One region of the Cytobacillus spongiae genome, then DNA from elsewhere that is predicted to be linked to it. Evidence: a T-box and tRNA genes for the amino acid it is inferred to sense, from the RefSeq annotation. Region 1 holds a T-box; the other holds one or more tRNA genes.
The links. A T-box is a leader RNA that pairs with one kind of tRNA and senses whether it is charged. The one in region 1 lies ahead of glyQ (glycine--tRNA ligase subunit alpha), so its partner is inferred to be a tRNA-Gly.
Positions count from the first base shown of each region.

Region 1 (15,713 bases):
GCTGGGATTTCACCAATATCTCCACCTAATACTGCATCAATGAGATCATAACGTACCCCACGCTCTTGAAGAAGATACTTAATACGAAGCTTAAAGAAATTAACAAGATCTCTTTGAAGTTCTACTTTCTCTTTCTTCTGAATCCCTGCTTCTATCACAAAGTCTAATGATTGGTTTATCAGACTCTCAAGTGAAAGTCTCCATTTTTTATTTAGTAGAGTTTGAACAATACCTGTTGCTTGACGTCTTAGAGCATAGGGATCTTGAGAACCACTCGGAATGATTCCAATCGCAAAGCAAGATGCGATGGTATCTAGTTTTTCTGCAATTGCAATCGCTGCACCAACGTTTGATTGCGGAGTGTCATCCTCTGCATTTCTAGGCATATACTGTTCATTGATGGCCTTTGATACTAGCTCATTCTCACCCTTTTGCAGAGCATATTTTTCTCCCATAAATCCTTGAAGCTCAGGAAATTCATATACCATATGTGAAACAAGATCAAATTTGCTAATTTCGGCTGTTCGATCTGCTGCCGTCTTTTCTTCTGTTGAAAATTGCAGTTCATCAGCAAGTACATTTGTTAGGCGACGTACTCGAGTAACTTTCTCTGATAATGTTCCGATTTCTTCATGGTATACAATTTTATTAAGCTTCTTAAGTGAATCCTCAATGCTCGTTTTTTGATCTTCATGATAGAAGAAAGCTGCATCAGCCAAACGTGCTCTTAGCACTTTTTCATTCCCTTTTGCCACTTTTTCTAGGTGTTTATGATCGCCATTTCGAACGGCAACAAAGTATGGAAGCAGTTGATTTTCCTTTGATTTTACTGGGAAGTAACGTTGATGCTCCTTCATAGAAGTTATGAGAACTTCTTCTGGAATTTCCAAAAACGCTTCTTCAAACTTCCCATAAAGTGCTGTTGGATACTCAACTAAATTCGTTACTTCTTCTAGGAGGTCTTCATCGATTGGTATCACCCAGTTGTTCTCTTCTTCAATCTTTTCTAATTGAGAAACAATTGCAGCTTTTCTTTTTACAGGATCCGCTAGTACATGCTGTGCTAATAGCTGTTCCTCGTATACAGCTGGAGCAGTTATTTCCGTCTTCTCACCAAGAAAACGATGTCCCATACTCCAATTCCCTGTCTCTACATGTGTAATTTTAAAGGGAATACGTTCCTGACCAAATAATGCAACGATCCACTTAATAGGTCTAATATAACGTAGGTCTTCGTTTCCCCATCGCATATTCTTTGGGAAAGTAAGCCCCGTCACAATGTCCTTTAATTGTTCTAGAAGTTGTTTAGTTTCTTGTCCTTTAATGAATTTCTTTACATGTGCATATTCAACGCCATTCATTTCTTTGAAATAAATATCTTCCACACTCATTTGCTGGCCACGTGTAAACCCAATTGCTGCTTTTGTCCATTCCCCATCTTCAGTAACGGCAATTTTTCTTGCTGGTCCTTTGGCTTCTTCGTGGATATCTTCTTGTTTTTCTGCTACATCCTTAACGAAAATAGCAAGTCTTCTAGGAGTTGAGTATGCTTTAACTTCTCCAAACAGAATTTGGTTATCTGTAAGCCAAGCTTGTATTTTTTCCGATAACTGATTCATGGAGCTGGTTACAAAGCGAGCTGGTAGTTCTTCTAAACCAATCTCGAGTAATAGATCTTTTTTACTCATGACCCATTTCCTCCTCTTTATTAAGTATTGGGAAACCTAATTTCTCACGCTCTGCATAAAAAGTCTTGGCAATTGTTCTCGCAAGGTTTCGACAACGACCGATATAGCCTGTTCTTTCAGTTACGGAGATCGCCCCTTTTGCATCCAAGAGATTGAATACATGGGAACATTTCAGAACATAATCATAAGCCGGATGAACAAGTCCTTCATTCATTTGTCTATGAGCTTCCTTTTCGTACGTATTAAACAATGTAAAGAGCATATCTGTATCAGATGTTTCAAATGTATATTTTGAATGCTCGTATTCTGGTTGCCCGAATATATCTCTTACTGTAAAACCATTTGTCCATTCTAAATCAAACACATTCTCTTTTTCTTGAATATATGAGGCTAACCGTTCAATTCCATACGTAATTTCTACAGATACAGGTTTACACTCAATCCCCCCTACTTGTTGGAAGTAAGTGAATTGTGTAATTTCCATCCCATCTAGCCATACTTCCCAGCCTAACCCAGCACACCCTAGTGATGGATTTTCCCAATTATCTTCAACAAAGCGAATATCGTGTTCTAATGGGTTGATCCCTAGAGCACGCAATGAATCTAAGTATAGCTCTTGGATATTGTCTGGCGATGGCTTCATAATAACCTGGAATTGATGATGCTGATACAAACGATTTGGATTTTCTCCATAGCGTCCATCTGCTGGTCTTCTTGAAGGCTCCACATATGCTACATTCCAAGGCTCAGGCCCTATTGCTCTAAGGAACGTATACGGGCTCATCGTTCCTGCCCCTTTTTCCACATCATAAGCTTGCATTAAGATACACCCTTGATCTGACCAATGTTTCTGTAATGTTAAAATCATGTTTTGGATATTCATGTTTCAAACACCTCCAAAGTAATTTGTACTTATTGAGCTCACTTGGCTCAGCTGCTGGCACTTCCTACAGCAATCAAGATAAAAATCAGGTGGACTGCAGGTTTTGAAAAACAAAAAACTCCCGTCTCTATGCTTTGGATAGCATAGGGACGAGAGTAACCCGCGGTTCCACCCTATTTGCTGTTTGTAACAGCCACTTTGTTAAGCAACGTTGCTCCAGAACGCCTTCCTTTACATTCTATCCCTTAGCTCACACTATCCTAAGGTCGCTTTTATAGAAGAGGCAAAGTACTCCTTTCCTTCCATGCAACTATTAATTTAATTTGAATCATAGCGGAATCACTTAAAGATGTCAACAAGTTATAGCTTATTATTTAACGCATTCATTTGATTCAGAAATTTCTTAGTCTTCAAATTTAAGCCCGAATATTCATCATAGTATGTACTGATTACTTTATTCAATTCTGCTTTCGTCTGATCTTTTACCGATATTTCCCCAAGTCTCGAAAGGTCTAAATAATAAAACAATCGAAGCAGCTTCACTGTTGCAGGAGAAATTTTTAAATGATACGGATCTTTGTCTAAGCATCGATGACAGATAAAACCGCCCTCTCGAATTGAAAATGAGAATGTACCATCCGCACTTCCACACGCAGCACATTGGTTTAATACTGGATAAAGCCCTAATGGATTCAACATCTTCATCTCATAAATATGAGAGATAATCTGAGGTTCATAGCCCTCATTCATGAAATTTAATGTTTGATACAATAATTCAAAAAGGAATGGATTTGGCTTCCGATCATCTGTGACTTTATCTGTTAAATCGACAACATAGCTTGAATACGCAGTGATGAAAATATCTTCACGAATGCTTCTCCAAGAAGAAATTATATCTCCTTGTTGCAAGCTACCTAGGCCAGATGATTTTTGAAATAAGAAATAACCATATGTAAAGAGCTGTGTGACGGCAGAGAGCCTACTATTTGGCTTTTTAGCCCCTCTTGCCATCACACCTATCTTTCCAAATTCTCGAGTATATAAAGTAACAACCTTATTTGTTTCACCATAATCGATTGTTCGAATCACGATGCCTTCGCATTTTTGGAGCATCTATCGGTCACCATCCCTTTATGAGACAAACCTATGAGATGGGAAAATCAACCTCTGCTAGCTTTTCTGCTTGTTCTTCGGGTATTTCATCATTATCCTTTTCTAGCTCCTTAAAGAGAAGATAAGTGTCAATGTTACCTGTGTGCGAAAATACCTTCCAGGTAAAATCCAACATCGAAAACCCCACCTTTCATTTTTTAAACTAGCATGAACAATTATCAATTCCTTAACATATATCATAGCCTGTCATTGCAAAATCATGAGACGAAAATATTGCTAATGTAAATCATGCATATTTCTAATCTCTACTTAATATTGTAACAAGGACGGATGTACATATTAATATTCATCTTCCCTAAATCCAAAGTCTCGAAGTTGTGTCATTTTGTTACGCCAGTCCTTTTGAACCTTTACCCAAACTTCAAGAAACACTTTTGTTCCAAGAAGATTTTCAATATCTATTCTTGCACGCTTCCCGATTTCTTTGAGCATTTTCCCTTGCTTCCCAATAACTATTCCCTTTTGAGAATCACGCTCCACAATAATGGTTGCCATAACATGAACCATTTCTTTATCTTTTTGACGCTCCATTTTGTCAATTACAACAGCCAATGAATGAGGAATTTCTTCTCGAGTTAGATGAAGTGCTTTTTCTCTAATCAATTCAGATACAATAAATCGTTCCGGATGATCGGTTACTTGGTCAGCTGGGTAATATTGTGGCCCTTCTGGAAGATACCCTTTAATTTGCTCGAGTAAAGTCTCAATGTTATTGCCCTCTAGTGCTGAAATTGGAATGATTTCTTTAAAATCATGCTTTTCTTTATAAGATTCAATAATGGTAAGAAGCTGGTCTGGATGAATCTGATCTATTTTGTTAATTACTAAAAAAATAGGTGTATTTACCGTTTTTAATTTTTCTACTATAAATTCCTCTCCACGCCCATATCCTTCTTCGGCATTGACCATGAATAATACAAGGTCGACCCCTTTTAGTGTGTTTTGAGCAACTTTCATCATAAAGTCACCGAGCTTGTGCTTAGGCTTATGAATTCCTGGTGTGTCAATAAAAATAAGCTGTGAATCATCTGTAGTTACTACGCCTTGTACTTTGTTTCTTGTTGTTTGAGGTTTATCACTCATAATCGCAATTTTCTGTCCAATAACTCTGTTTAGAAATGTAGACTTTCCTACATTTGGTCTGCCGATTATACTAATAAACCCTGATTTAAACCCTTGATTGCTTCCGTTATTCATTTAAGTCCTCCGGTGAAAATGCTCCTGGCAATAATTGTTCTACTGTTAATTCTTTAATTTCCCCATTTAAGTTCGTTAAAACCACTTTCATGTCTTTTGGGCACAATTCGGAAATTACTTGGCGACATGCCCCGCATGGAGGAACAGGTCGAGCTGTGTCTGCTACTACAGCCATTATTTCGAAATCCTTATCTCCTTCTGAGTATGCTTTAAATAGTGCTGTGCGTTCTGCACAGTTACACATGCTGTAAGCTGCATTTTCAATATTGCACCCATGATATACTTTACCGTTCTTAGTTAAAAGTGCTGCACCAACTTTAAATTTGGAGTAAGGAACATACGCTCTCTCTCTTGCTAATTTTGCTTCTACGATTAATTGATCGTTTTTCACAAACCATTCTTCCTTTCTAAAAGAAGACTGCCGTCTTTCTTTATTTTACCTTAATTTCGCTCTAAAATCATCGCTTGTAAGGAATTTGTAAAATAAAAATTTGAATTTTCTAAAAATAATACATCTTTAGTTTTTGCTATTGCTTAGATATTTTAACGGAATTGTGAAGGGTTTTCAAATTTCCCCCAAAATTAATATATACTAGCACAATAAAGGAACCAAGTTCTATACTGTTTGAGACTCCCTTAGCACCATAAATCCGTCCAAATAAAATACGATGGGCTCCAAAAAACTTACTACTTTTATAGAAAAACGCAAGACACATAAATGGCGTCTTGCGTGTTACCTCGTAAAGAAGTTAGAAAAAGATCCGTGGAATGAAAATGATTCCGCCAACAATTACAGAGAGGATCGCGTAGATTAGAACCGCTCCGGCAGCTATATCCTTTGCTTGCTTGGCCAATGGATGATATTCATCAGTCACGAGATCAACTACTCGTTCAATCGCCGAATTTAATAGCTCTAAGGAGATAACTCCACCAATTAGCATGCAAATAAATACCCATTCAGTCATTGAGATAGAGTAGATTATCCCAAAGACAATCACTAGCACTGAAACAATAAAGTGTATTTGTAAATTTCTTTCGTTTTTGATTGCCGTCTTGATTCCCTCGTAAGCAAATGAAAAGGATCGTAAAAAGCCCCCTGGTTGGTGTCGACGTCTACCTTTGTAATCCGAATTCATCTAATATTTCTCTTTGACGAGCGAACATAACTTTCTCGTCTTCTTCCGTTTCATGATCGTAACCTAAAAGATGAAGAAACCCGTGAACGGTTAAGAAACCTAGTTCTCTCAAATACGAGTGCCCATACTCTTCCGCTTGCTCGTTTGCTTTTGCCGTAGAGATAATAATATCGCCTAGAACTCGGGGCATATCAACACCTAAAAGTTCCATTTCTCCTTCTCCCATTTCTTCCATCGCAAAAGATATGACATCTGTTGCATAATCTTTTTGGCGATACTCTTTATTAATTTCTTGAATGCGATCATTCGTTACAAATGTGATAGACACTTCACTTTCTTCATCAACTTCTTGTTTTTTCGCAGCAAATTGAAGTAGCTGCTCAATTGTTTTTATATCACTTTCACTTACTTCATTTGTTTCATCAATAAAATCAATCATTAAACTCATGCGCGCTTCACCTTCTGTTTTGTCATTTCTGGATATTCAATTCGGGAATGGAAGATTCCTTTCAATGTTTCACAAAGAGTGTCTGCCACTGTTTGCAGCTCTTTGAGTGTTAAGTCACATTCATTCAACTGACCATCTTGCAGACGATCTGATATTATACTACGAACTAGGCCTTCAATTTGTTCTGTTGTAGGATGTGACATGGAGCGGACAGCCGCTTCAACACTATCGGCTATCCCAATAATCGCCGTTTCTTTCGTTTGTGCTTTAGGGCCAGGATATCGATAATCCGCTTCCTGAATTTCCAATCCGTTCTGCTTTGCTTTGTGAAAAAAGTATTTTAATAATGTGGTTCCATGGTGCTGCTCTGCAATGTCTACAATTTCTCTTGGCATCTTGTATTTTCTTAGCATTTCAGCACCGTCTGTAGCATGGGCAATAATTATGTTCTTGCTTGTTTGCGGTGGTAGACGGTCATGTGGATTTTCAATATTCATTTGATTTTCTATAAAGAATTGCGGTCGTTTCGTTTTGCCAATATCATGATAATAGCATCCGACTCTTGCTAGTAATCCATTCGCTCCAATTGCTTCACAAGCTGATTCAGCTAAATTCGCTACCATGACACTATGGTGGTAGGTACCCGGTGCTTCTGTTAGGATTTTTCGCAGAAGCGGATGGTTTGGATTTGAAAGCTCGATTAGACGCATAGTTGACAAAATACCAAAGCCTGCCTCAAAGAACGGTAATAATCCGATTGTTAACACCGCAGAAGTAATCCCAGATAAAAAGGCAACAACAAAGTAAAAAGCGTATTCTACAGGCGCATATTGACCATTCCGTAATAGCAATAAGGATAAAATTACAACTAGATTAACGGCAGAAACAAATAATCCAGCTTGGAGAATTTTTGAGCGTTGATTTTGTTTACTTAAGAATAATATCCCAGCGAGCCCACTACAAATAATATAAATTCCCACTGTAATATGGAGCGTCCCTGTAACTCCTTCATTGAAGATAATGCTTCCACAAATCGCCATAATAATCGTTAGCAGAATTGCTAATCGTTCATCAATTAGTATTTTTATCAGCATTGCTCCTAAGGCAGCTGGAAAGACATACCCAATTTCAGAGTAATCGATTTCTTGAAATAAACTGATCCCTTTCATAAGCAAAATCAACAAAACAAAGATTAAGCTAAACAATAATAGATAGCTTTGCTTTTTGTCTATTGGGACATTCATTTCGTAAAAATAATAATATAGGGCAGCCATAACTATTGAAATAATGAGGGCTAGGCCGATGAATGGCTGCATGGAATTTTCGTTATCTAGCATGCCTACAAGCTCTAATTGTCGATAAACCTCTCTATTAATCAATTGAGTTTCTTCCACAATGATTTGCCCTTGAAGAATTTTGACAGGTTCAACACTTTCTACAGATTGTTGTCTTAATTCTTCTGTTGCTACTGGATCATAGAATTCATTTTGGGTAATTGCGTAACGCCCTAAATCTATGACAGCGCTCTTTAAATTCAAAGCTAGGCTCGTATATTTCAGTTCTTCCTCTAGCTTCTTCTTGGCATTTTCCACCTCATCTGCTGGTATGCGGGTGCTCATGACATTATTAATGGCTGTTACTGTCAAATCTTTTGCAATGGATAATTCATCTTTATTTGCTTGGAGTAGCTGGGACAAAACAGGATCAGAAATCTCTTTCGTCACATTTTCAGTTAATTTTCCTTTTAACATCGTAAGCATATCACTTGGAGATGTCTCACTAACTTCCTGCTTGACCTCTTCTACACTAGTATTTACTTTATTATCTTCATCACGCTTTTCTTTTACTTCTTCTTTTACCTCAATAACAGAATCAAATACGGATGTAATAAGGTCTACGCGGTTTTGGGCAATTTCCTTACGCAGTACATACACATCTTTTACTTGATCTCCCGCTTCCTTTTTCTTTTTCTCGGTACTCTCTTTGTCCTCAATCGTAATCGGGGATCGAATGGTTTGTTCCGCTACCGAAAATAAACTGATATCTAATTTTTCCGGCTTAACATTACTAAACATAGCCAAAAATAATATGACACCTAATAATACAAACAACAAGATTTTAAATACTGTAATATCTAATAAATTTCGTAGCTTTGTTAAAGAAGACTGAACTTTTTTCATGTTAGCTCCCTCCAATCGTCACAATTCCATTCGAATTGCAAAAAGCTGAGCTGATTTATTTGGTATATCGTACTTCATGCTCAATTGGTGTTATATATATTGTTATATAATTATGTAAAATGATAACAGTTTTCCGTCCAAGTTTCACCTTTTTCTTCAATTTAGACAGCTATAGGCTTACTTTTTTACCGATACATTAACAAAGCCGCTTGGCTTCTAGACCAAACGGCTTTGGTTTATTCTTTATTTTCATACGCTTGAATGATTTTTGCAACTAACGGATGGCGCACTACATCACTTTGTTCTAAATAAATGAAGGAGATCCCATCAACACCCTTAAGGTAGTCCTCAGTTACAATCAAGCCCGATTTTACACCTTTTGGTAAGTCTACCTGCGTTCGATCACCGGTAATTACCATTTTTGAGCCAAAGCCTAGTCTTGTTAAAAACATTTTCATTTGAGCATGTGTTGTATTTTGAGCCTCATCAAGAATGACAAAAGCATCATCGAGTGTTCTCCCTCGCATATATGCTAGCGGGGCAATTTCAATCGTTCCTCGCTCAATTAAACGCTGAGTATGCTCTGCACCAAATATATCGTGAAGCGCATCATAAAGGGGGCGTAAATAAGGATCGACCTTTTCTTTTAAATCCCCCGGAAGAAATCCAAGACTCTCACCAGCTTCAACTGCCGGACGAGTTAGAATAATTTTCTTCACATGGCCATTCTTTAAAGCATTAACCGCCATTACGACTGCTAAGTACGTTTTTCCTGTTCCTGCTGGTCCAATCCCAAATACTAGGTCATTGTTCTTAATGGCTTGAATATAGTGGCGCTGCCCTAATGTTTTAACACGAATAGACTTCCCTTTAGCGGTTTTTCCGATTTCTTCTTCATAAAGGTCTTTAAAGTAGTCTAATGTACCTTTTTCAGCCATTTGGACTGCGTTGACTACATCTCTTTGACTAATATTTATCCCTTTACGAATCACATAAATTAATTTGTCTAGAATGTTGCCTACTAGTTCTACCTTGTGGATGTCTCCTGAAACGCTTACAGATTCTCCTCTAGTGACAACGGAAACACCTAATTCTTGTTCAATGATTTTCAAGTTAACATCCGAATTTCCTAAAAGAGCCACTGCCTCGTTAGGGCCTTCTAACTGAATGTTGATCGTTTTTAAGTCTTCTGTCATTCTGAGTCTCCTTGAATTATAGGTTGTTCAATTGCAATATCCTCAATAATTTGGAAATGTATTGATAACTTTACTTTACCATTGTCTATAGAATGGTGCAAAACTTTTTCTCCCTTGATTTTAGCTTCGTCACTAACCTGATTTTTTATATCCGTTCTAGCAAGTTTTTTTGCCATCTCAAGCCCTTCCTCTTTCGAATACTCCTTTGTTACATCCTCTTTTTCTCTTTCTGTTTTGCTAATATACGATATGGGAAGCTCCCACTTTAAAAAACGAAGCTTCTTGTCGTTTTCCTCTGTTTCAAATTGCTTAAATTCATTTTTTCCGAAACCCCATATAGGAATGGATAAGCCACCAATTTTCACAAAATGTCTTCTTTTTTCATTCCCATTAAAGACATGAAAGCTTGTTTTTAACGGGAAGATTACATCTGTCTTATACCAAGTCTCCCCTAAGATTTCTCCTCTTGCTGGGACAATCTTCGGTTGGTCCTCTGTACCGATGGTTCCAGACACTAATAGTTGGCCTGGCTTTACATGGTCATTAATCCTCACAGCGGGCTGTCCTTCTTCTACAAACATTTGAACAATGACAGCTTTTTTCTTTGCCACTAGATTTCTCGGGCTATAATATTCAAGTTTCTCTGGCTCATTCTTTTCGACTACTTGTAAATGATAGGTTGTCCCACGCAAGTCAATACCTACCCACGTTATTTCCTCAATTTGATCCGTCAGCTTTCTTTGAATTGATTCCGCATCGTCAACGAAAAACTGTAGCTTCCCTACTTTCACACCCATCTTGTCCAATTCTTTGCTAATTTTATATTCCGTCGCAGGATTCGCCCCATTTATTTGAATCCCCCAAATCATATTAGATAACAAGAAAATAACCATAAAGAACAGGGTAAAACCGATTAAAAACCCGCTGTTTTTTAATAGTCTCTTCATTAGAAATGGAAGTCCAAGCCGTTGCAGGAACTCGATTTTACAATCGCTGTTCCTTGCAACGCTTCGAATTTGCTTTGCATCTGCTAATTTCATTTTAAACGTAATCGCATGTGTTCCAAGGCGTTTTACATTCCATACAAGGATTCCATGCTTTGTTAATTGATTGATAAATCGTTCAGTACCTCTTCCTGATGCCTTGACTGTAACAATCCCCTTATAGAATTCTATCCAATGGTTTTTCATTTTCTTCCCCCTGAAATGCTGATATTTATTCATTTAGATAAAGAACCTGGTCAATTTTTCCTTCTAATAAGATTTCTTCAGGTAAGATCGTTTTTATGACAAAGGCTTGACCTTTTATTAGTAACTGCCCTTGCTTTAAGAGCAAACGCAATTCCTGATCTGAAAATGTAATAAGTCCCCGGTGGTTCTCTATATAAATATGAATTTGGCCAACCATCGTTATGCGGGGTAAATCCATGACTACATCTTGAGGAAGCTCCATGTTTTTTGTCATCCAGCTACGGACCTTCTGTCCCCACTTTTTTGCCATAAAAAAGAACCCCCTTTCATCTCATATGTATGAAATGAATGGGGGTTCTAGCACTGATTTTTACGATTTAAACGATGTTATTTTACCCTTCCTCGAAATGGTCTTTTAGCTCGAGGTGGGCCTAAAATTTCTGACCAAACTACTGCATCTACAAGCTTTTCCTTATTCGGTGAAAGACGCTCACTTCTAGAGCTTTGCTTATGAACAACTCTTGTTACTTGGCTATTCATGCGAGCCGCTCGTTTTTCCGTAACAGCTTTCTGTTGTTCAAGCTGCTTGAGCCTCTCCTCAGCTGCTTTTTTCTTTTCGGCATATTTTTCCTGAATTTCATTCAACGGAGTATCTGTCACCATTACCGACTTTTCTTCTCGATGAACGTAAGGACGTTCTATTTTTTCTTCCATAGTTGTTGATTGAGCTTGGGCTGGTCGGTTTTGCACCGGCCTTACCGGCTGTCGCTTAGGTTCCTCAGCTGAAGACTTCATTCGATTAAACAGGGAAGAAATAATCCCGATTAAGACAACAATTATGAAGGGATTTTCAAAAAGCAAATCCAAGATCGGATCCCTCCTTTCTTAAAATAGGAGAATACCTTTTCTTACTCTTGGTCTTCCTTATCGTCTGTCAATTTCCCTATGGATCCTCTCATGTCCGTATCAGCAGAGATATTTTGGATATTCATATAGTCCATCACGCCAATATTCCCTGAACGAAGTGCTTCTGCCATTGCTAGTGGTACCTTCGCTTCTGCTTCTACTACCTTTGCACGCATTTCTTCTACGCGTGCTTTCATTTCTTGCTCTTGAGCTACCGCCATTGCACGACGCTCTTCTGCCTTCGCTTGGGCAATTTTCTTATCTGCTTCCGCTTGCTCTGTTTGTAATTCTGCACCAATATTTTTACCGATATCTACATCAGCAATATCAATCGATAAGATTTCAAAAGCTGTTCCGGCATCAAGGCCTTTTGAGAGTACCGTTTGAGAAATTAAATCTGGATTTTCTAGTACTTTTTTATGATTCGAAGAAGAACCGATCGTCGAAACAATCCCTTCCCCTACACGAGCAATGACAGTATCTTCACCAGCCCCACCGACAAGTCGCTCGATATTTGCTCTAACAGTAATACGAGCTTTTGCCTTTACTTCAATTCCATCCATTGCTACACCAGCAATAAATGGCGTTTCAATTACTTTTGGGTTGACACTCATTTGTACGGCTTCTAATACATCACGACCTGCTAAGTCAATTGCAGCACATCGCTCAAAGGATAATTCAATGTTGGCACGGTGAGCTGCGATAAGCGCATTGACAACGCGATCCACATTTCCTCCAGCAAGATAGTGACTTTCTAACTGGTTTGTTGTAACTCCTAGACCCGCTTTATGGGCTTTAATTAATGGATTTATGACTCTGTTCGGTATAACACGTCTTAATCTCATCCCGATTAGTGTGAAGATACTTACCTTCACACCAGCTGCTAATGCTGAAATCCACAGCATTACAGGTACAAACGTAAACAATACAGCTAATAAAATAATACCTAATACGATAGCTACTAGAATAAATGCTGTTCCAGCAGTGATCATGAAAATTCCTCCTTTTAAAAAATAATCTATTTAATTTGATAATTCACGAACAACAATGCGAGAGCCTTCAGCCTTGATCACTTTGACTCTCTTATCCTTCTGAATAAATGCCCCTTCACTTACTGCATCGATCCGTTCGTCTCCGATCTGGATTGTACCAGATGGACGAAGAGGTGTATATGTGGTTCCTTCTAAACCAATTAAATCGAGACGGCTTTTGTTTGAAATGTAGCCTCCCTCTGTACTTGTAGAATCGGTCAAGATAATTCTTCTAAATATACTCATCTTTTTACCAAACACCTTTATCATTAGAATAGAGGCTAATATGGAAATACCGATTGCAATTAATATAGATATTCCCATGTAAAGAACATTGTCGGTTGCTAAGAATAAGCTCCCTAATATTGCTATGAATCCAAGTATAGCAGCTATTCCTCCTGGAAGGAAAAACTCTAAGATAATTAATATGATTCCTACAATAAATAAAATAATCGTCTCATAGCCAGCTAAACCCGCAACAAGATGCCCATAGAAAAATAATAACAGTGAAGATAATCCCATAAACCCGGGAATCCCGAAGCCTGGAGAATATAGCTCTAGCACAAGACCTAAGCTTCCTAAAGACAATAAAATTGGTACAACTACTGGATGAGTAATAAACCTAGCTAGTTTTTCCGCGAAGCTTTCATCTAGACTACGGATATCTGCGTTTTCAAATCCAAGATCGGATAACAGTTCATCGAGATTATTAACAATCCCTTCTGCATAACCTACTTCCAATGCCTGATTTGAAGTAAGTGTTAGAAGTTTACCTTTTGGCGCTGCATATTCAGGTAAGTCGATACTCTCATCCGCCATCGCTAGGGCATATATTGGATCTCTCCCACCTTGATTTGCCGCACTTTTCATAGAAGCAAGCCAAGCTGATTCAGCTTTTTTTCCAGCTGTATTTCCTTCTTGATCAATGACAGCTGCAGAACCCATTGTAGAGTTTGGTACCATGTAAATTTCGTCTGTATTTAAGGAAATATAGGCTCCTGCAGATAATGCTTGGTTGTTAATGAAGGAAATCGTTTTTACTTCAGTAGAATTGAGTAGCTTGGCAATTTTCCCTGCTGCATCTACGAAGCCACCTGGAGTGTCTACTTCAAAAATGATCGCATCAGCACTTTCTTCCTCTGCTGTATGAACAGCTCTGTTTAAGAATGCATATAAGCCTTTTTCTACGCTTTCTTTAATTGGGACGACGTACACCACTTCATTATCAGCCGAACCATCAGCAGGTAGAAACGAGAAACAAGCAGCTAATCCCAATAATAAGATGGACAACCATTTTCTCATGTTCATCTCTCCCCCTTTCATACAATCATAGGCCTTCAAAAACTTCAATATCTCTATTACGATTGACAAAAGAATAAGTTTCAATTAATTTTCAATTATCGTTACTCCTATCTTTATTTTATCGAAAGCGATTTAATTATGCGAGCTGAGAGATGCAATATAATAAATACTTCTAATAATACTAGCTAAATGGTCAAAAAACCGTAAGCATCGGCTTACGGTTTTTCTATTCATTATTCTCTTATGAAAGGTGTTGTTGTACAAGTTTATTAATAAGTGACCCGTCTGCTTTACCTTTCACTTTAGGCATAATCGCAGCCATCACTTTTCCCATATCAGCTTTTGAAGCTGCGCCTGTTTCTGAAATAGTTGCTTTCACAATTTCTGAAAGTTCTTCTTCTGAAAGCTGTTTAGGCAAATATATTTCCACATACGTTAATTCCGTACGAATTTTTTCAACTAGATCTTGACGATCAGCCTTTTCAAATTCATGGAGGGAGTCCTTGCGTTGTTTTACTTCGCGAGTTAGGACAGTAAGCTCTTCATCTTCAGTAAGATCGTTTCCAGTTTTAATTGCTTCATTTTGCAATGAAGCTTTTATCATCCGAATAACGGTGAGCTTGTCTTTTTCTTTATTTTTCATCGCTTGCTTCATATCATTATTTAAACGCTCGAGAAGACTCATTAATGTTACACCCTCTCTTAAAACTTACGTTTTCTTGCAGCTTCAGATTTTTTCTTACGCTTCACGCTAGGTTTTTCGTAGAATTCGCGCTTTCTAGCTTCTTGTAAAGTACCAGTTTTAGAAACTGAACGTTTGAAGCGACGTAGAGCATCTTCAAGCGATTCGTTTTTACGAACGACAGTTTTAGACATTCTCTTTCCCTCCCTCCGAACACAACACACTTACATCAATCACATGGAAACCATGTACTTTGCAATTATAATATAACAGTGATTGCAGGTCAACTGTTATTCACCCTAGCTGAAATAGTCTAAATTCACTATTAAATTGGATTTATCTCCAACCTAACGAAATTTTCAATTGATTTCCCATTGTCGAAGAACTTGAATTAGCATATATCACTTGCCATCATCCCACATCTACTGATTTTACACATTTCTACATCAATGGAAACTCGACGAAAATTCATGCATGCCATTTTCTCTACACTCATATGTTGAAGAAGAAAGGAGTGAGGACATGCATTATTTAATCGTATTTATTTTTTTCATCCTTTTATTTATTTTTGGAATGACGCTTTTACGAACAGGCTTATTTAATCTATCTGCTGACTCTTTAAAAAAATGGATCGCCAAGCTCACATCCTCTCCATGGAAAGGGTTATTAGTTGGGACTTTGATTACCGCACTTCTTCAAAG
Region 1 is NZ_CP089997.1:2,907,804-2,923,516, forward strand. It holds gene glyS (glycine--tRNA ligase subunit beta) at 1-1,688, opposite strand, end outside; gene glyQ (glycine--tRNA ligase subunit alpha) at 1,681-2,571, opposite strand; T-box leader at 2,714-2,885, opposite strand; gene recO (DNA repair protein RecO) at 2,932-3,684, opposite strand; gene LS684_RS14780 (YqzL family protein) at 3,716-3,859, opposite strand; gene era (GTPase Era) at 4,024-4,941, opposite strand; gene LS684_RS14790 (cytidine deaminase) at 4,934-5,332, opposite strand; gene LS684_RS14795 (diacylglycerol kinase family protein) at 5,691-6,077, opposite strand; gene ybeY (rRNA maturation RNase YbeY) at 6,055-6,525, opposite strand; gene LS684_RS14805 (HD family phosphohydrolase) at 6,522-8,705, opposite strand; gene LS684_RS14810 (PhoH family protein) at 8,942-9,901, opposite strand; gene yqfD (sporulation protein YqfD) at 9,898-11,091, opposite strand; gene yqfC (sporulation protein YqfC) at 11,117-11,401, opposite strand; gene LS684_RS14825 (YqfB family membrane protein) at 11,479-11,958, opposite strand; gene floA (flotillin-like protein FloA) at 12,000-12,989, opposite strand; gene LS684_RS14835 (NfeD family protein) at 13,020-14,330, opposite strand; gene LS684_RS14840 (GatB/YqeY domain-containing protein) at 14,572-15,015, opposite strand; gene rpsU (30S ribosomal protein S21) at 15,033-15,206, opposite strand; gene LS684_RS14850 (Na/Pi symporter) at 15,535-15,713, shown strand, end outside.

Region 2 (15,713 bases), 1.3 Mb from region 1:
CGATTCTTCACCGCTCGCAATATTCGATAGGAATGGTGACGCTCTCCTTCAAAATATAGAACTGTGTCCACCATATGCTCTAGTAATCTAGGACCGGCAATCGACCCTTCTTTTGTAACATGCCCGACAATAAAGATGGCAATTCCCTTTGTTTTTCCAATCCTCATAAGCTCTGCTGTACATTCTCTTACTTGAGACACACTTCCAGGAGCTGACGTTACATGTGGATGAAATATCGTTTGTATTGAATCCACAATAACAAATTGAGGGTTAACCTGTTCAATCGTCAAATTAATTTCTTCCAAGTTGGTTTCTGAATAGATGAGGAGATTTTCTGAGGTGACACTTAATCGATCCGCTCTAAGCTTGGTTTGTCGCATTGATTCTTCTCCAGATATATATAACACCTTTTGCTGTTTATTCGCTAATTGAGAAGACACTTGCAGCAACAATGTCGATTTTCCTATACCAGGGTCCCCGCCAATCAGTACTAAAGAACCTCTAACGACTCCTCCACCAAGCACTCGATTCAGTTCTTTCAAGTCTGTTTCCATCCTCGGCTCACTAACAGTTTCAATTGATGTAATAGGTGTTGCTTTCGAAGCAACTCCAGTGGATTGCGAGTGAACAAAAGCTCCTTTCCTTGCTGGAGCTGTCTTTTCTATTTCTTCCACCATTGTGTTCCATTGACCACATCCTGGACATTTTCCCATCCATTTTGGTGATTCATACCCACAATCTTGACACATAAATTTCGTTTTTCGTTTGGCCATTGTGTTCTTCCTCTCTTGCTCTACTTTTCTTCCAGTATAAATGATATTTGGGCGAATGAAGAATGGTGGGAAGAAGTTCTCTCTACTATTCTTATTCAAAAATAGCGTATATTAGAAAAAATGTTCCGCCATTTGTTGATTTTTCAGAATTCCTCTATGTATTGTTCGAAATTTCATAAGAAACATCAAAAGAGGTACACGTTAAGAAACAGAACGTGTACCTCATTGATGCAAACATATCTGAAAAACGCTAATAAAGAGGGTCCTTATTTCACAGTCCCGCTTGCCTCAGCCGTTTTTACAACAAATTCATTTTCTTCCACATCAATGATGATTTGATGCCCTGTTAACACATTTCCTTTTAGCAATTCTTCTGAAAGTCGGTCTTCGATATGTTTTTGAATTGCTCGACGCAATGGTCTCGCACCATATTCAGGATCATAGCCTTCCTCAGCAATCTTCTCTTGTGCAGCACCCGTTAATTCAAGAGAGATATCCTGTTCTTTCAAGCGTTTTGTTAACTGATCCGACATGAGCGTAACAATTTCTTTTAAGTGCTTTTTCTCAAGAGCATGGAAGACAATGATTTCATCGATACGGTTTAGGAATTCTGGACGGAATGCGCGCTTAAGCTCCTCCATCACTTTCCCTTTCATATCCTTATAATCTTGCTCGCCATCTTGAATATTGAAGCCGACGTATTTATTACGTTTCAATGCTTCAGCACCCACATTTGAAGTCATAATAAGGACCGTATTTCGGAAGTCCACAGTTCTTCCTTTTGAATCAGTTAAACGCCCATCCTCTAGTACTTGTAATAGAATATTAAATACATCAGGGTGAGCCTTTTCAATTTCGTCTAATAAAATGACAGAGTATGGCTTTCTACGAACTTTTTCAGTTAATTGTCCACCCTCTTCATATCCTACATAGCCTGGAGGTGATCCAACTAGGCGTGATGTTGAATGCTTCTCCATGTATTCAGACATATCAATTCGAATCATAGCATCTTCATCACCGAACATTGCTTCAGCTAACGCACGAGCTAGCTCTGTTTTTCCGACACCAGTAGGTCCTAAAAATACAAATGAGCCTATCGGTCTCTTCGGATCCTTTAACCCTGCTCGAGCACGGCGAACAGCTTTCGAAATGGCCTTTACCGCTTCCTCTTGTCCTATTACACGTGAATGGAGAATATCTTCAAGCTTTAGCAGCTTATCCGTCTCAGTTTGAGCTAGTTTTGAAACTGGAATACCCGTCCAGCTAGAAACCACATGCGCAATATCCTCTACCGTTACTTCGGTATTTTCTTTCCCTTGCTGTTCTTTCCAAGTTTTCTTCGTATCTTCTAATTGTTCACGAAGACGTTGCTCTGAATCTCTTAGAGAAGCAGCTTTTTCAAATTCTTGACTTTGAACAGCGGCATCCTTCTCCTTGCGAACCTCTTCAAGCTTCACTTCAAGCTCCTTTAAATTAGGTGGTGTTGTATATGAACGTAAACGTACTTTTGACCCTGCTTCATCAATAAGATCAATCGCTTTATCAGGTAAGAAGCGATCAGAGATATATCGGTCGGATAGCTTGACTGCTGCATCAATTGCTGCATCTGTAATCGACACACGATGATGCGCTTCGTAGCGGTCTCTTAATCCCTTTAATATCTGAACGGATTCATCACTTGATGGCTCATCTACCATAATTGGCTGGAAACGTCTCTCAAGTGCTGCATCCTTTTCAATATATTTCCGGTACTCATCTAGAGTAGTCGCTCCAATACATTGAAGCTCCCCGCGTGCAAGAGATGGTTTTAATATATTTGACGCATCAATCGCACCCTCTGCTCCACCTGCACCGATTAGTGTGTGTAGCTCATCAATAAAAAGAATAATGTTTCCAGCTTGACGAATTTCGTCCATCACCTTTTTCAAGCGATCTTCAAATTCTCCTCGATATTTCGTTCCTGCAACCACTGTTCCCATATCTAACGTCATCACTCGCTTATCACGTAGAATTTCAGGAACTTCATTTTGGACAATCTGTTGAGCTAATCCTTCTGCAATTGCCGTTTTCCCTACACCAGGCTCACCGATTAATACTGGATTATTCTTCGTACGGCGACTTAGTACTTCAATCACTCTTTGGATTTCTTTGCTTCTACCAATAACAGGATCTAAGCTGCCTTCTCGGGCAATTGCCGTTAGGTCACGTGCTAAGTTATCAAGTGTGGGCGTATTTGCATTTGCTGCCGCTCCACCTTGGTGATTGGCAGATTCACTGCTTCCAAGCAGCTGTAGTACTTGCTGGCGAGCTTTATTTAAGCTAACCCCTAAGTTGTTTAACACCCTAGCAGCTACACCCTCCCCTTCGCGAATCAAACCGAGAAGAATATGCTCTGTTCCTACGTAAGAATGACCTAGCTTACGAGCTTCATCCATAGAAAGCTCAATTACTTTTTTCGCTCGAGGTGTATAGTGAATGGACTGAGAGGTATCCTGACCACGTCCAATCAGGTTTTCAACTTCCTTTTGAATTTTCTCAGAGCCTAAACCTAGTGCATATAAAGCTTTCGCTGCAATTCCTTCTCCCTCTCTAACCAACCCTAGCAGAATATGTTCAGTGCCAATATTATTGTGTCCTAATCGAATAGCTTCTTCCTGGGCTAATGCTAATACCTTTTGAGCTCTTTCAGTAAAGCGTCCAAACATCATATTTTCATCCTCCCTACTCGTTATCTTCCATTTTTAGTCTTTCTCTTATTAAAGTCGCACGACGGATATCCCGTTCATGTGGCCGCAACGGACCACCTGCATATTGCTGTAAAAATCCTGGCTGAGTTAATATCATCAGCTCATTAAGAATATTTTTAGATAGACCTTTAATATATCCAAGGTCTATGCCAAGCCTTACATCAGATAAGCACTTCGCTGCTTCCAGCGATTCGATAACTCTGCTATTAGATAGGATTCCATAGGAGCGGAATACTCTGTCTTCTAATTGTATGTTGGAAGTTTTCACTAATGCTTCACGAGCATATCTTTCTTGTGAAATAATCTGTGTCACAACACTCTGCAAATCTTCTACGATATCTTCTTCAGATTTACCCAAGGTAATTTGGTTTGAGATTTGAAAGATGTTCCCTAAAGCTTCGCTACCTTCCCCGTAAATTCCTCTAACCACCAATCCAAATTGACTTATTGCAGGAACAATTTGATTGATTTGTTGGGTTAACACGAGACCAGGCAAGTGCATCATGACGGAGGCTCTTAGCCCAGTTCCAACATTTGTTGGACAGCTAGTTAAATAGCCGATATGCTCATCAAATGCATAATGAACATGCTCTTCTAACCAATCATCGATCCGATTAGCTTGATCTAACGCTTCAGATAATTGAAGTCCTGGAAATAAACACTGGATACGAATATGGTCTTCTTCATTGATCATGATACTGATATCTTCCATATCAGATAATACACATGCACCTTGTGTAGCATCCTCTGCTAAGTGAGGACTAATCAAGTGCTTTTCCACTAATACTCTTTTTTGTAAAGGTTGTAGACCTTCCATTAATAATAGTTCCATATCATTTGGAACTGGAAAAAGGCCGGAACTAAGCTTTTCCTTTATTAATTGAATAATTTCCTTTGCTTCTTCATTTGAGAATTGAGTAGGAAATTTATATTGCTGTATGTTTCTAGCCAAGCGAATTCGAGAGCTTAAGACAATGTCAGCATCAGGACCTTCTGAACTCATCCACGAGCTGATGGCTTGGTTTATAAATTTTTCGAATGACAACCCTACTCCCCTCCTTCATTTGCTTGCTTTAAGCTATTTTCTAAAGAGCGGATTTCATCTCGAATTTCAGCTGCTTTTTCAAATTCTTCTTGATTAATAAGATGCTTTAGTTCAATTTTTAGCTCATCTATTTTCTTTTTCAGGTGAATGCTTCCACCAATTCGCTTAGGAATTTTCCCTGTATGAGAAGAATTTCCACTGTGAAGTCTTCTCAATATCGGTTTAAGTTGTTCTTTAAATGTCTCGTAACAGCCAGAACAACCAAATCGACCTACTTTAATAAATTGTTGAAACGTCATTGAGCAATGCTCACATTGTACGATTTCTTCTTTTTTAAAAGCTTCTTGCTTTGCCTGAGAAAAACCAGGTTCTACATTTAAAAGACCAGCTAATAAATTATTGATTGAAAATCCAGAAGCTCCGCCAAACATAAACTTCTCTCCGGTGTCCTTAGCACATTGCTCACAGAGGTGAATCTCTGTTTTTTCACCATTAATAATTTTCGTGAAATGTAGGGTTGCCGGCCTTTGGTTACATTCCTGACAGATCATACTTTCACCTCTCCATCAAGCTTTATTTATATTTCAAAGTAGTAATCATTGCTTTAAGCATTCGCGAACGTAGTTCATCACGGTATGGAAGGTCGATATAAAGAACAGAACGATCGATTACACTTAACATGATCTTTGCTTCCCTCATATTGATGATGTCCTCTTCTACTAAGCGTAATATAACATTCTCTGCACTGCTCTGTGATATTCGATTTTGTATTAACGATAGTAACTGGTCTATTAAGTGGGCAGCATCGTGAGATTGGACCTTCATAATTCGGATATAACCACCGCCACCCCGTTTACTCTCTACGATATATCCTTTTTCAATTGTAAAACGGGTATTGATTACGTAATTAATTTGAGAAGGTACACATTGAAATTTATCGGCTACTTCACTTCGTTTTATCTCAACAATTTCTTCCTCGCTCAATTCTAATACCTTTTTCAAATAGCTCTCGATTATATCAGAGATATTCCTCACTAAGCCTCCCCCTATCTGACTTTGACTATATTTGACTTTAATTATACATGAAATATGTAAGTCAACGCAACGAACAACTCTTTCTCAATTTTCCCATTTCTTTAGCTTCTCAAACCTATGAAAAGTATGAGATTCTGTTTGTTTGGATAGGTTTGAGTGAACAGGGAGTTTTTTATTTGATCATTTAGTTTCTAAAGGTAGAGCGGTTTGTGTTTCTGAGAGTTCGCTCTTTTTTAAAGTGAATGCTCTTGGCAACTACTCCATTAAATACCAATAAGGTGAAGTGGATACACGTTTGTTAATCTACGTTAACAAAAAAAGTGAGGAAACGCTCTCATTGAACGTTTCCTCACTTTTTTTAGGATTTATCCGAAGTTTGAATGTATATGCTTTATGCTATTTGTTCATTAACAAAAAAAGCAGCTCAATTTGAGCTGCTTTTTTTATTGCCTGGCGACGTCCTACTCTCACAAGGGGACAGCCCCTAACTACCATCGGCGCTGAGAAACTTAACTTCCGTGTTCGGCATGGGAACGGGTGTGACCTTCTCGCCTTCATCACCAGACTATTTTAATTTGAGGTTTGTTCCCTCAAAACTAGATAATGTATAGAAGAAAGAATTACGGTAATGCCATTGAATTGACTAGTCCAGCTACGGCTCCTACCTTCTATCGAAGTTGTACAGTCGCCTTCGCTTTCTTATTTGGTTAAGTCCTCGATCGATTAGTATCAGTCAGCTCCACATGTCACCATGCTTCCACCTCTGACCTATCAACCTGATCATCTTTCAGGGATCTTACTAGCTTGCGCTATGGGAAATCTCATCTTGAGGGGGGCTTCATGCTTAGATGCTTTCAGCACTTATCCCTTCCGCACATAGCTACCCAGCGATGCCTTTGGCAAGACAACTGGTACACCAGCGGTGCGTCCATCCCGGTCCTCTCGTACTAAGGACAGCTCCTCTCAAATTTCCTACGCCCACGACGGATAGGGACCGAACTGTCTCACGACGTTCTGAACCCAGCTCGCGTACCGCTTTAATGGGCGAACAGCCCAACCCTTGGGACCGACTACAGCCCCAGGATGCGATGAGCCGACATCGAGGTGCCAAACCTCCCCGTCGATGTGGACTCTTGGGGGAGATAAGCCTGTTATCCCCGGGGTAGCTTTTATCCGTTGAGCGATGGCCCTTCCATGCGGAACCACCGGATCACTAAGCCCGACTTTCGTCCCTGCTCGACTTGTAGGTCTCGCAGTCAAGCTCCCTTGTGCCTTTACACTCTACGAATGATTTCCAACCATTCTGAGGGAACCTTTGGGCGCCTCCGTTACTCTTTAGGAGGCGACCGCCCCAGTCAAACTGCCCACCTGACACTGTCTCCCGCCCCGATCAGGGGCGTGGGTTAGAATTTCAATACAGCCAGGGTAGTATCCCACCAATGCCTCCACCGAAGCTGGCGCTCCGGCTTCCAAGGCTCCTACCTATCCTGTACAAGCTGTACCAAAATTCAATATCAGGCTACAGTAAAGCTCCACGGGGTCTTTCCGTCCTGTCGCGGGTAACCTGCATCTTCACAGGTACTATAATTTCACCGAGTCTCTCGTTGAGACAGTGCCCAGATCGTTACGCCTTTCGTGCGGGTCGGAACTTACCCGACAAGGAATTTCGCTACCTTAGGACCGTTATAGTTACGGCCGCCGTTTACTGGGGCTTCGATTCAGAGCTTCGCTTACGCTAACCCCTCCTCTTAACCTTCCAGCACCGGGCAGGCGTCAGCCCCTATACTTCGCCTTGCGGCTTTGCAGAGACCTGTGTTTTTGCTAAACAGTCGCCTGGGCCTATTCACTGCGGCTTTTCAGGGCTATTCACCCTAAAAAGCACCCCTTCTCCCGAAGTTACGGGGTCATTTTGCCGAGTTCCTTAACGAGAGTTCTCTCGCTCACCTTAGGATTCTCTCCTCGCCTACCTGTGTCGGTTTGCGGTACGGGCACCTTTTTCCTCGCTAGAGGCTTTTCTTGGCAGTGTGGAATCAGGAACTTCGGTACTTTATTTCCCTCGCCATCACAGCTCCGCCTTATGGTAACGGGATTTGCCTCGTTACCGGCCTAACTGCTTGGACGCGCATATCCAACAGCGCGCTTACCCTATCCTCCTGCGTCCCCCCATTGCTCAAACGGAAAAGAGGTGGTACAGGAATATCAACCTGTTGTCCATCGCCTACGCTTTTCAGCCTCGGCTTAGGTCCCGACTAACCCTGAGCGGACGAGCCTTCCTCAGGAAACCTTAGGCATTCGGTGGATGGGATTCTCACCCATCTTTCGCTACTCATACCGGCATTCTCACTTCTAAGCGCTCCACCAGTCCTTGCGGTCTAGCTTCAACGCCCTTAGAACGCTCTCCTACCACTGACATCGTAGATGTCAATCCACAGCTTCGGTGATACGTTTAGCCCCGGTACATTTTCGGCGCGGAGTCACTCGACCAGTGAGCTATTACGCACTCTTTAAATGGTGGCTGCTTCTAAGCCAACATCCTGGTTGTCTAAGCAACTCCACATCCTTTTCCACTTAACGTATACTTTGGGACCTTAGCTGGTGGTCTGGGCTGTTTCCCTTTCGACTACGGATCTTATCACTCGCAGTCTGACTCCCATGGATAAGTCTTTGGCATTCGGAGTTTATCTGAATTCGGTAACCCGATGGGGGCCCCTAGTCCAAACAGTGCTCTACCTCCAAGACTCTTACTACATGAGGCTAGCCCTAAAGCTATTTCGGAGAGAACCAGCTATCTCCAAGTTCGATTGGAATTTCTCCGCTACCCACACCTCATCCCCGCACTTTTCAACGTGCGTGGGTTCGGGCCTCCATCCAGTGTTACCTGGACTTCACCCTGGACATGGGTAGATCACCTGGTTTCGGGTCTACGACCACATACTCATTCGCCCTATTCAGACTCGCTTTCGCTACGGCTCCGTCTATCCAACTTAACCTTGCATGTAATCGTAACTCGCCGGTTCATTCTACAAAAGGCACGCTATCACCCATTAACGGGCTCTAACTACTTGTAGGCACACGGTTTCAGGATCTTTTTCACTCCCCTTCCGGGGTGCTTTTCACCTTTCCCTCACGGTACTGGTTCACTATCGGTCACTAGGGAGTATTTAGCCTTGGGAGATGGTCCTCCCAGCTTCCGACGGGATTTCACGTGTCCCGCCGTACTCAGGATCCACTCAAGAGGGAACGAAGTTTCAACTACAGGGTTGTTACCTTCTCTGACCAGCCTTTCCAGGCTTGTTCGTTTACTCCGTTCCTTTGTAACTCCGTATAGAGTGTCCTACAACCCCAAGAGGCAAGCCTCTTGGTTTGGGCTAATCCCGTTTCGCTCGCCGCTACTCAGGGAATCGCATTTGCTTTCTCTTCCTCCGGGTACTTAGATGTTTCAGTTCCCCGGGTCTGCCTTCCATATCCTATGTATTCAGATAAGGATTCCATCCCATTACGGATAGAGGGTTTCCCCATTCGGAAATCTCCGGATCAAAGCTTACTTACAGCTCCCCGAAGCATATCGGTGTTAGTACCGTCCTTCATCGGCTCCTAGTGCCAAGGCATTCACCGTGCGCCCTTTCTAACTTAACCTATAAGCTTTCAATACACATCGCATCTCTTCGTCAGCTTCCTTCGCTCCGCTCCTCATGTACGTAAGTACATTCCGGTGCTCACTCAGTTGCTTCCTCGACCTGCTCGTGTCTTGAAACCTTCTAATTTCTTGTTTAGAGAAAATCTTAAGATTGGCGATTACTCGGTAATTCTTTTTTCTTCTATATTTCATTATCTAGTTTTCAAGGAACAAGTTCACTTTCTTCTATAATAAGAAGAGAGTTTGTTATAGAGAGATTGCTCTCTCAAAACTAAACGAACCATAAGCGTCAACTTTCATGTAAATATCCTTAGAAAGGAGGTGATCCAGCCGCACCTTCCGATACGGCTACCTTGTTACGACTTCACCCCAATCATCTGTCCCACCTTAGGCGGCTGGCTCCAAAAGGTTACCCCACCGACTTCGGGTGTTACAAACTCTCGTGGTGTGACGGGCGGTGTGTACAAGGCCCGGGAACGTATTCACCGCGGCATGCTGATCCGCGATTACTAGCGATTCCGGCTTCATGCAGGCGAGTTGCAGCCTGCAATCCGAACTGAGAATGGTTTTATGGGATTGGCTAAACCTCGCGGTCTTGCAGCCCTTTGTACCATCCATTGTAGCACGTGTGTAGCCCAGGTCATAAGGGGCATGATGATTTGACGTCATCCCCACCTTCCTCCGGTTTGTCACCGGCAGTCACCTTAGAGTGCCCAACTGAATGCTGGCAACTAAGATCAAGGGTTGCGCTCGTTGCGGGACTTAACCCAACATCTCACGACACGAGCTGACGACAACCATGCACCACCTGTCATCCTGTCCCCCGAAGGGGAACGCCCTATCTCTAGGGTTGTCAGGAGATGTCAAGACCTGGTAAGGTTCTTCGCGTTGCTTCGAATTAAACCACATGCTCCACCGCTTGTGCGGGCCCCCGTCAATTCCTTTGAGTTTCAGTCTTGCGACCGTACTCCCCAGGCGGAGTGCTTAATGCGTTAGCTGCAGCACTAAAGGGCGGAAACCCTCTAACACTTAGCACTCATCGTTTACGGCGTGGACTACCAGGGTATCTAATCCTGTTCGCTCCCCACGCTTTCGCGCCTCAGCGTCAGTTACAGACCAGAGAGTCGCCTTCGCCACTGGTGTTCCTCCACATCTCTACGCATTTCACCGCTACACGTGGAATTCCACTCTCCTCTTCTGCACTCAAGTTCCCCAGTTTCCAATGACCCTCCACGGTTGAGCCGTGGGCTTTCACATCAGACTTAAGGAACCGCCTGCGCGCGCTTTACGCCCAATAATTCCGGACAACGCTTGCCACCTACGTATTACCGCGGCTGCTGGCACGTAGTTAGCCGTGGCTTTCTGGTTAGGTACCGTCAAGGTACCGCCCTATTCGAACGGTACTTGTTCTTCCCTAACAACAGAGTTTTACGATCCGAAAACCTTCATCACTCACGCGGCGTTGCTCCGTCAGACTTTCGTCCATTGCGGAAGATTCCCTACTGCTGCCTCCCGTAGGAGTCTGGGCCGTGTCTCAGTCCCAGTGTGGCCGATCACCCTCTCAGGTCGGCTACGCATCGTCGCCTTGGTGAGCCGTTACCTCACCAACTAGCTAATGCGCCGCGGGCCCATCTATAAGTGATAGCCGAAGCCATCTTTCAGAATCCTAACATGTGTTAGGAGCCATTATCCGGTATTAGCCCCGGTTTCCCGGAGTTATCCCAGTCTTATAGGCAGGTTGCCCACGTGTTACTCACCCGTCCGCCGCTAATCTTTAAAAGCAAGCTTTTAAAGATCCGCTCGACTTGCATGTATTAGGCACGCCGCCAGCGTTCGTCCTGAGCCAGGATCAAACTCTCCATAAAAGAGTATTGATTAGCTCAATAGTTAAAACAAATTTAAAACGTTGACGTTATGGTTCGTTTAGTTTTCAAAGAACAATCATCATCGCCGAGAAGCGACTTTTATATATTAACATTTCATTTTCGCATAGTCAATATATTTTTTATTTTTTTTTGGTGGAGCCTAGCGGGATCGAACCGCTGACCTCCTGCGTGCAAGGCAGGCGCTCTCCCAGCTGAGCTAAGGCCCCGATCTATATTAGAAAATGGTCGGGAAGACAGGATTCGAACCTGCGACCCCTTGGTCCCAAACCAAGTGCTCTACCAAGCTGAGCTACTTCCCGAAATGGCGCGCCCGAGAGGAGTCGAACCCCTAACCTTTTGATCCGTAGTCAAACGCTCTATCCAATTGAGCTACGGGCGCAATATTTATAAAATGGTGCCGAGGACCGGAATCGAACCGGTACGGTAGTCACCTACCGCAGGATTTTAAGTCCTGTGCGTCTGCCAGTTCCGCCACCCCGGCACTACCTTTGGAGCGGAAGACGGGATTCGAACCCGCGACCCCCACCTTGGCAAGGTGGTGTTCTACCACTGAACTACTTCCGCGTATCTAAATGGTGCGGGTGAAGGGAGTCGAACCCCCACGCCTTGCGGCGCCAGATCCTAAGTCTGGTGCGTCTGCCAATTCCGCCACACCCGCATTATGAAAATGGTGAGCCATGAAGGACTCGAACCTTCGACCCTCTGATTAAAAGTCAGATGCTCTACCGACTGAGCTAATGGCTCAAAAAACATTAACATACAAATGTATTAATATTTATTCATATTGAACAAAAAATGGTGCCGGCGAGAGGACTTGAACCCCCAACCTACTGATTACAAGTCAGTTGCTCTACCAATTGAGCTACACCGGCATTAAACATATATGGTGGAGGATGACGGGATCGAACCGCCGACCCCCTGCTTGTAAGGCAGGTGCTCTCCCAGCTGAGCTAATCCTCCATATAAAAGCCTGGCGACGTCCTACTCTCACAAGGGGACAGCCCCTAACTACCATCGGCGCTGAGAAACTTAACTTCCGTGTTCGGCATGGGAACGGGTGTGACCTTCTCGCCTTCATCACCAGACTATTTTAATTTGAGGTTTGTTCCCTCAAAACTAGATAATGTATAGAAGAAAGAATTACGGTAATGCCATTGAATTGACTAGTCCAGCTACGGCTCCTACCTTCTATCGAAGTTGTACAGTCGCCTTCGCTTTCTTATTTGGTTAAGTCCTCGATCGATTAGTATCAGTCAGCTCCACATGTCACCATGCTTCCACCTCTGACCTATCAACCTGATCATCTTTCAGGGATCTTACTAGCTTGCGCTATGGGAAATCTCATCTTGAGGGGGGCTTCATGCTTAGATGCTTTCAGCACTTATCCCTTCCGCACATAGCTACCCAGCGATGCCTTTGGCAAGACAACTGGTACACCAGCGGTGCGTCCATCCCGGTCCTCTCGTACTAAGGACAGCTCCTCTCAAATTTCCTACGCCCACGACGGATAGGGACCGAACTGTCTCACGACGTTCTGAACCCAGCTCGCGTACCGCTTTAATGGGCGAACAGCCCAACCCTTGGGACCGACTACAGCCCCAGGATGCGATGAGCCGACATCGAGGTGCCAAACCTCCCCGTCGATGTGGACTCTTGGGGGAGATAAGCCTGTTATCCCCGGGGTAGCTTTTATCCGTTGAGCGATGGCCCTTCCATGCGGAACCACCGGATCACTAAGCCCGACTTTCGTCCCTGCTCGACTTGTAGGTCTCGCAGTCAAGCTCCCTTGTGCCTTTACACTCTACGAATGATTTCCAACCATTCTGAGGGAACCTTTGGGCGCCTCCGTTACTCTTTAGGAGGCGACCGCCCCAGTCAAACTGCCCACCTGACACTGTCTCCCGCCCCGATCAGGGGCGTGGGTTAGAATTTCAATACAGCCAGGGTAGTATCCCACCAATGCCTCCACCGAAGCTGGCGCTCCGGCTTCCAAGGCTCCTACCTATCCTGTACAAGCTGTACCAAAATTCAATATCAGGCTACAGTAAAGCTCCACGGGGTCTTTCCGTCCTGTCGCGGGTAACCTGCATCTTCACAGGTACTATAATTTCACCGAGTCTCTCGTTGAGACAGTGCCCAGATCGTTACGCCTTTCGTGCGGGTCGGAACTTACCCGACAAGGAATTTCGCTACCTTAGGACCGTTATAGTTACGGCCGCCGTTTACTGGGGCTTCGATTCAGAGCTTCGCTTACGCTAACCCCTCCTCTTAACCTTCCAGCACCGGGCAGGCGTCAGCCCCTATACTTCGCCTTGCGGCTTTGCAGAGACCTGTGTTTTTGCTAAACAGTCGCCTGGGCCTATTCACTGCGGCTTTTCAGGGCTATTCACCCTAAAAAGCACCCCTTCTCCCGAAGTTACGGGGTCATTTTGCCGAGTTCCTTAACGAGAGTTCTCTCGCTCACCTTAGGATTCTCTCCTCGCCTACCTGTGTCGGTTTGCGGTACGGGCACCTTTTTCCTCGCTAGAGGCTTTTCTTGGCAGTGTGGAATCAGGAACTTCGGTACTTTATTTCCCTCGCCATCACAGCTCCGCCTTATGGTAACGGGATTTGCCTCGTTACCGGCCTAACTGCTTGGACGCGCATATCCAACAGCGCGCTTACCCTATCCTCCTGCGTCCCCCCATTGCTCAAACGGAAAAGAGGTGGTACAGGAATATCAACCTGTTGTCCATCGCCTACGCTTTTCAGCCTCGGCTTAGGTCCCGACTAACCCTGAGCGGACGAGCCTTCCTCAGGAAACCTTAGGCATTCGGTGGATGGGATTCTCACCCATCTTTCGCTACTCATACCGGCATTCTCACTTCTAAGCGCTCCACCAGTCCTTGCGGTCTAGCTTCAACGCCCTTAGAACGCTCTCCTACCACTGACATCGTAGATGTCAATCCACAGCTTCGGTGATACGTTTAGCCCCGGTACATTTTCGGCGCGGAGTCACTCGACCAGTGAGCTATTACGCACTCTTTAAATGGTGGCTGCTTCTAAGCCAACATCCTGGTTGTCTAAGCAACTCCACATCCTTTTCCACTTAACGTATACTTTGGGACCTTAGCTGGTGGTCTGGGCTGTTTCCCTTTCGACTACGGATCTTATCACTCGCAGTCTGACTCCCATGGATAAGTCTTTGGCATTCGGAGTTTATCTGAATTCGGTAACCCGATGGGGGCCCCTAGTCCAAACAGTGCTCTACCTCCAAGACTCTTACTACATGAGGCTAGCCCTAAAGCTATTTCGGAGAGAACCAGCTATCTCCAAGTTCGATTGGAATTTCTCCGCTACCCACACCTCATCCCCGCACTTTTCAACGTGCGTGGGTTCGGGCCTCCATCCAGTGTTACCTGGACTTCACCCTGGACATGGGTAGATCACCTGGTTTCGGGTCTACGACCACATACTCATTCGCCCTATTCAGACTCGCTTTCGCTACGGCTCCGTCTATCCAACTTAACCTTGCATGTAATCGTAACTCGCCGGTTCATTCTACAAAAGGCACGCTATCACCCATTAACGGGCTCTAACTACTTGTAGGCACACGGTTTCAGGATCTTTTTCACTCCCCTTCCGGGGTGCTTTTCACCTTTCCCTCACGGTACTGGTTCACTATCGGTCACTAGGGAGTATTTAGCCTTGGGAGATGGTCCTCCCAGCTTCCGACGGGATTTCACGTGTCCCGCCGTACTCAGGATCCACTCAAGAGGGAACGAAGTTTCAACTACAGGGTTGTTACCTTCTCTGACCAGCCTTTCCAGGCTTGTTCGTTTACTCCGTTCCTTTGTAACTCCGTATAGAGTGTCCTACAACCCCAAGAGGCAAGCCTCTTGGTTTGGGCTAATCCCGTTTCGCTCGCCGCTACTCAGGGAATCGCATTTGCTTTCTCTTCCTCCGGGTACTTAGATGTTTCAGTTCCCCGGGTCTGCCTTCCATATCCTATGTATTCAGATAAGGATTCCATCCCATTACGGATAGAGGGTTTCCCCATTCGGAAATCTCCGGATCAAAGCTTACTTACAGCTCCCCGAAGCATATCGGTGTTAGTACCGTCCTTCATCGGCTCCTAGTGCCAAGGCATTCACCGTGCGCCCTTTCTAACTTAACCTATAAGCTTTCAATACACATCGCATCTCTTCGTCAGCTTCCTTCGCTCCGCTCCTCATGTACGTAAGTACATTCCGGTGCTCACTCAGTTGCTTCCTCGACCTGCTCGTGTCTTGAAACCTTCTAATTTCTTGTTTAGAGAAAATCTTAAGATTGGCGATTACTCGGTAATTCTTTTTTCTTCTATATTTCATTATCTAGTTTTCAAGGAACAAGTTCACTTTCTTCTATAATAAGAAGAGAGTTTGTTATAGAGAGATTGCTCTCTCAAAACTAAACGAACCATAAGCGTCAACTTTCATGTAAATATCCTTAGAAAGGAGGTGATCCAGCCGCACCTTCCGATACGGCTACCTTGTTACGACTTCACCCCAATCATCTGTCCCACCTTAGGCGGCTGGCTCCAAAAGGTTACCCCACCGACTTCGGGTGTTA
Region 2 is NZ_CP089997.1:97,955-113,667, reverse strand. It holds gene radA (DNA repair protein RadA) at 1-773, opposite strand, end outside; gene clpC (ATP-dependent protease ATP-binding subunit ClpC) at 1,040-3,481, opposite strand; gene mcsB (protein-arginine kinase McsB) at 3,495-4,565, opposite strand; gene mcsA (protein-arginine kinase activator protein McsA) at 4,568-5,116, opposite strand; gene LS684_RS00560 (CtsR family transcriptional regulator) at 5,139-5,600, opposite strand; rRNA gene rrf (5S ribosomal RNA) at 6,049-6,165, opposite strand; rRNA gene LS684_RS00550 (23S ribosomal RNA) at 6,304-9,236, opposite strand; rRNA gene LS684_RS00545 (16S ribosomal RNA) at 9,552-11,102, opposite strand; tRNA gene LS684_RS00540 (tRNA-Ala) at 11,254-11,329, opposite strand; tRNA gene LS684_RS00535 (tRNA-Pro) at 11,346-11,422, opposite strand; tRNA gene LS684_RS00530 (tRNA-Arg) at 11,426-11,502, opposite strand; tRNA gene LS684_RS00525 (tRNA-Leu) at 11,516-11,604, opposite strand; tRNA gene LS684_RS00520 (tRNA-Gly) at 11,613-11,687, opposite strand; tRNA gene LS684_RS00515 (tRNA-Leu) at 11,697-11,781, opposite strand; tRNA gene LS684_RS00510 (tRNA-Lys) at 11,792-11,867, opposite strand; tRNA gene LS684_RS00505 (tRNA-Thr) at 11,920-11,995, opposite strand; tRNA gene LS684_RS00500 (tRNA-Val) at 12,008-12,083, opposite strand; rRNA gene rrf (5S ribosomal RNA) at 12,092-12,208, opposite strand; rRNA gene LS684_RS00490 (23S ribosomal RNA) at 12,347-15,279, opposite strand; rRNA gene LS684_RS00485 (16S ribosomal RNA) at 15,595-15,713, opposite strand, start outside.
Region 2: it has a tRNA-Gly gene. The T-box ahead of glyQ (glycine--tRNA ligase subunit alpha) is inferred to sense a tRNA for this amino acid. The anticodon was not compared.